DNA from 2 places in the Specibacter sp. NPDC057265 genome. Region 1 is predicted to be linked to the other one. Evidence: riboswitches for the same ligand, from Rfam matches in the RefSeq annotation. Region 1 holds a riboswitch; the other holds the start of a gene.
The links. Region 1 has a riboswitch for S-adenosylmethionine ahead of ACFUCV_RS05265 (aminotransferase class V-fold PLP-dependent enzyme). Riboswitches for the same ligand answer to the same signal wherever they lie in the genome.

Region 1 (2,193 bases):
TAGCGTGAACACATGACCTGCGCACCTCAGACGTACAATGACGATCTCCGCCTGGCCCACGTTTTGGCAGACAGCGTCGATTCCCTGACCATGTCCCGGTTCAGGGCCCTGGATTTGGCCGTGGAGACCAAGCCGGATCTGACCCCGGTAACGGACGCCGACAAGGCCGCGGAGGAATCCATCCGCAGCCAGCTGGCCAGGGTGCGGCCACGGGATGCGGTGTTGGGGGAAGAGTTTGGCAGCAGCGGGCATGGTTCGCGGCGCTGGATCATTGACCCCATTGACGGGACCAAGAACTTTGTGCGCGGCGTGCCCGTGTGGGCCACCCTCATCGCCCTCGTGGAGGACGGGGTGCCTGTGGTGGGCCTGGTCAGCGCCCCTGCCCTGGGCAAGCGCTGGTGGGCCGCCCAGGGAACCGGGGCGTACATGGGCAAGTCCCTGGCCGCCGCCACGCGCATCCGCGTTTCCAATGTGGCCGAACTCAAGGACGCCTCCCTGTCCTATTCCTCGCTGACCGGCTGGGCCGAACGCGGGAACCGGGACGACTTCATCTCCCTCACCGATGACGTTTGGCGAACCCGCGCCTACGGGGACTTCTGGTCCTACTGCATGGTGGCCGAAGGCAGCGTGGACATTGCCTGCGAACCTGAATTGAACCTTTATGACATGGCGGCGCTGGTTCCCATAGTGCAGGAGGCGGGGGGCCGTTTCACCTCCCTTGAGGGCGCCGACGGTCCTTTTGGCGGCAACGCGCTGGCCACCAACTCCATCCTGCACCGTGAGGTGCTGCAGCGTTTGAACCCCGCCTGGGATGATTTGTTGAACTAGCTGCGCGTTCCCGGCGCGGTGGCGCCACGTCAACGTTCGTAACAAGTTTCCCCGGCGGGGAACTTGGGCTACTCTTTTGGGCATAGGTCACGAGTGCCAGCGCTAAACCCCGGTTTGCTGGCCGGCAACCCTCCTTTCGCGGCGGGGTGCCCCGGGTGACGACCTGGCCATGACCATTCGGTGATGGCAAGCGCGGACTCCTACGCCCTTGGGGTCCTTTGGTGAGAAGGAAACACCCATGAGCCATGCCCTTTTGGAAAAAACCCTGGCCGGCACGCTGGCGGACTCGCCGTTGTTGCCGGTGGTGGGACATGATTTGCTGGCGCCCCTGATCCACGGCGGCAGCATCCGTTACGCCAACTTGGACTATGCGGCCTCGGCGCCGGCGGTGGCGGAAGTCGCGGACCACTTGAACGAGGTGTTGCCCTATTACGCCAGCGTCCACCGCGGCGCCGGATTCGCCTCCCAGGTAAGCACCTCCCTGTATGAAAATGCCCGCACCATTGTGGCCGACTTTGTGGGCGCCCGCCCCGACGACACCGTCATCTTCACCCGCAACACCACTGATTCGCTGAACCTGCTGGCCGGGTGCGTGGCCAGCATCCTGGCGCGCAATGGCCATCTGGCGGGCCGTTCCAATGCCCACGGCGAGGTGTTGTACCTGGACATTGAGCACCACGCGAACCTGCTGCCCTGGCAGGGCCTGCCGCACCGCGCGGTGGTGGCAGGCGATTCCCTGGCAGCCACCCTGGCCCGGGTGGAAACCGCCCTGCGCGCCGGAAATGTGCTGCTGCTGGCCGTCACGGGGGCCTCCAACGTCACCGGGGAGGTGCTGCCCGTTGCCGAACTGGCCGCCCTGGCGCACCGGCATGGGGCCCGCATTGTGGTCGACGCCGCCCAGCTGGCCCCGCACCGCCGGATTGATGTCCAGGCCAGCGGCATAGACTACCTGGCGTTTTCCGGCCACAAACTCTATGCCCCCTTCGGAGCAGGGGTCCTGCTGGGCCGCCCCGATTGGCTCGACGCCGGGGCACCGCATTTGGCCGGCGGCGGCGCCGTGAAGGAAGTCCGGCTCGAATCGACCCAGTGGACCCACGGTCCGGCCAGGCATGAGGCCGGCTCCCCCAATGTTTTGGGCGCCGCCACGCTGGCCAAGGCCGCCAGCGTGCTGGGCGCCCTGGATCCCGGGCAGTGGGCGGAGCATGAATCCCTGCTGCGCGCCCACCTGGTGGCGGGGTTGGCGGCGCTGCCGGGGGCCACCGTCCACAGGATGTTCCCCGATTCACAGAGCCACCCCGGCTGCGGCAGCATTGGCGTGGTCAACTTCTCGGTCACCGGCTACGACGCCGGCCTGGTGGCCGCCTA
Region 2 (2,193 bases), on a different contig from region 1:
GAAGCCGGCGACCGTGGGGTTGCCGTAACGTGAGTAGACAAAGCGGTCCACTTCGCCGGTGAAGGCGGCTTCGGCGGCTTCGGCGGATTCGTAGACAAATCCGGAGTTCAGAAACAAGGCCTCCGAGGTTTCCTGGAAGTTGCTGCGGTCCAAGCCGCCACGCACGGCTTGGGTATCCTGTGCCCACGTGGCGGCTTGTGCATTGAAGTTGCTCACTAAAGATTCCTTATCCGTTTGGGGCCCATCATGGGTGGATCCGCCGTCGGCCCGCGGCCGCTGGGCTGGGGCGTGCGGGGACTTATTTCCAGGGCAGGCCGCGGTTTTTCCAACCATTGACCACACGGTCGCCATAGCCATCCTGCACGCCTTCAAAACCCTCCAGGATGTTGTAGGCGGTGTAACCGGCGTCGCTGGCGAGCTGGGCCGCGGCCAGGGAGCGAACCCCCGAGCGGCACAGCACCAACAGTTTTTTCTCCACTGGAACCGCCTCCGTCAGCTGCCGCAGAAAGTCCGCATTGGTGCTCCCGTCACCGGTATTCCATTCAATGAACACCACATCGGCCGTGCGGCTGGAGAGGTCGGGGACGCCAATGTGCTGCCATTCCCCACTCGTGCGCACATCAAGGAGCACGCTGTCAGCATCCAGCAGTTCCCACGCGGCCTGGGGGCTGAGATCCCCTGCGCGGCTCACGCGGTTTCCCCGCCGGCGTCGTGCGCAGATTCAAGGCCATCCACGGCCGAGGTCACGGCGGCATCGGCAAGGGCAATGGCGTGGGGTAGAACAACTGCCTGGGCGCAGATGACCTGGCCGGCATTGCCCGTCACGGCCGGGCTGCCGTGCAGCACATATCCCTGCGCCAGGGCGGCGGAGATGCGCTCGCAAAAGGACCTGTCATCGGGGCCGGTGATGAGCCTGTAACTTAGGGGGGATTCGTCCGCGGACATGGTGACTCCTCAAGTGCAGCTGGCACGCAGCAAGCGGGAATTGGTGCCGAGGCGCGGGCCTTGATGTGCTCTCGCGTCGCAGGGTGGATCACGCTTGCAAACGGTCAGCCACGGGTAGCTGGGTTTGCCGAGTATTCACCTGAGGCACCCCGCCGGAAAGAGGGTTGCCGGCCAGCAAGTCAGGGCTTGGCGCTGGCACTCGTTACTCACCTTGAAAGTAACACAACCGCCCGCCGTGACGGCAGCTGGGACGCTTTTATAGCGCCAGGTTACATCAGGGCAATGGTGGCCACGGCAAAGCATGCACGTCAATATGCGCCCACCCCGCAAACCACCTCCCCCGCAGGGTTTGGGGCCGTGAGGCCCGCGTGGGCCATGCCGCCGTGTTTTGCCACTGCCCGCTAAAGGGTTTGTGCCAGCAGCGCTGACAGTTCCGCGGTCAACACCTGCCGGATCCCGGCCGTCCCAACACTGTGCCCGTCAATGGTGTTGATGGGGGCGAGCAGGCGAATGCTGGAAATGAGCCAGGCGGCGTCGGCGTCGAGCAGATCCTCTGGCGTCACCGGGCCGTACCCCAGTTCCCAGCCGGCGTCCCGCGCCGCGGCAAAAAGTGCGCCCTGGGTGGTGCCGGGCAGTATCCCGGTGTCCAGGTGGGGGGTGATGAGCCGTTTGACAGGGTCGCCGGAATCGTCGGAAATGTGGGCCAGCAGCACCGAGGAGGTGGGGCCTTCCAGGACCAATCCGTCACGGCTGGTGAAAATCACGTCGTCGGCGCCTTCACTGTGCGCGTGCCGCAGGGCTGCCATGTTCACCGCGTAGGAGAGGGTTTTGGCGCCCAGCAGCAGCCAGGGGGCACGGGCGGCAATGTCACTGTCATAACCGCGTTCCAAAAGCATTACGTCCAGGCCCTTTTCCCGCTGGGCCGCCAAGGCCGGGGACACCGTGCTGACGGCCACCCACGCGGTGGCCCGATGGGCGCCCTCGGGTCCGCGGGTGGCGGTGAGCCGCACCGTGCACTGGCGATCCTGGGACTCCGGTGTGGCGGCAAGGGCATGGAGGATGGCTGCCTGCCACGCCCCGGCGTCCGGGATGGTGAGATCCATGAGCTCCGCCGACGCCGCCAGGCGTGCCAAATGCGCTCCGAGCTTCCGCGGGGCGCCCTTGACGGCCAGGAGCGATTCAAAAATCCCGTCGCCGCGCGTGAGGCCCTGGTCCGTGGCCATGATGGCGGGTGCTGCAGGGTCGGCC

Region 2: it holds a riboswitch for S-adenosylmethionine, as region 1 does, so the genes downstream of both, ACFUCV_RS10000 (DUF1737 domain-containing protein) here and ACFUCV_RS05265 (aminotransferase class V-fold PLP-dependent enzyme) in region 1, are expected to answer to the same signal.

The regions. Positions count from the first base shown of each region.
Region 1 covers NZ_JBHUYE010000005.1:20,123-22,315, reverse strand. The annotation lists gene hisN (histidinol-phosphatase) at 13-828, shown strand; SAM riboswitch class IV at 914-1,027, shown strand; gene ACFUCV_RS05265 (aminotransferase class V-fold PLP-dependent enzyme) at 1,067-2,193, shown strand, end outside.
Region 2 covers NZ_JBHUYE010000011.1:101,620-103,812, reverse strand. The annotation lists gene ACFUCV_RS10010 (O-succinylhomoserine sulfhydrylase) at 1-216, opposite strand, end outside; gene ACFUCV_RS10005 (rhodanese-like domain-containing protein) at 299-691, opposite strand; gene ACFUCV_RS10000 (DUF1737 domain-containing protein) at 688-945, opposite strand; SAM riboswitch class IV at 1,031-1,152, opposite strand; gene ACFUCV_RS09995 (aminodeoxychorismate lyase) at 1,347-2,193, opposite strand, start outside.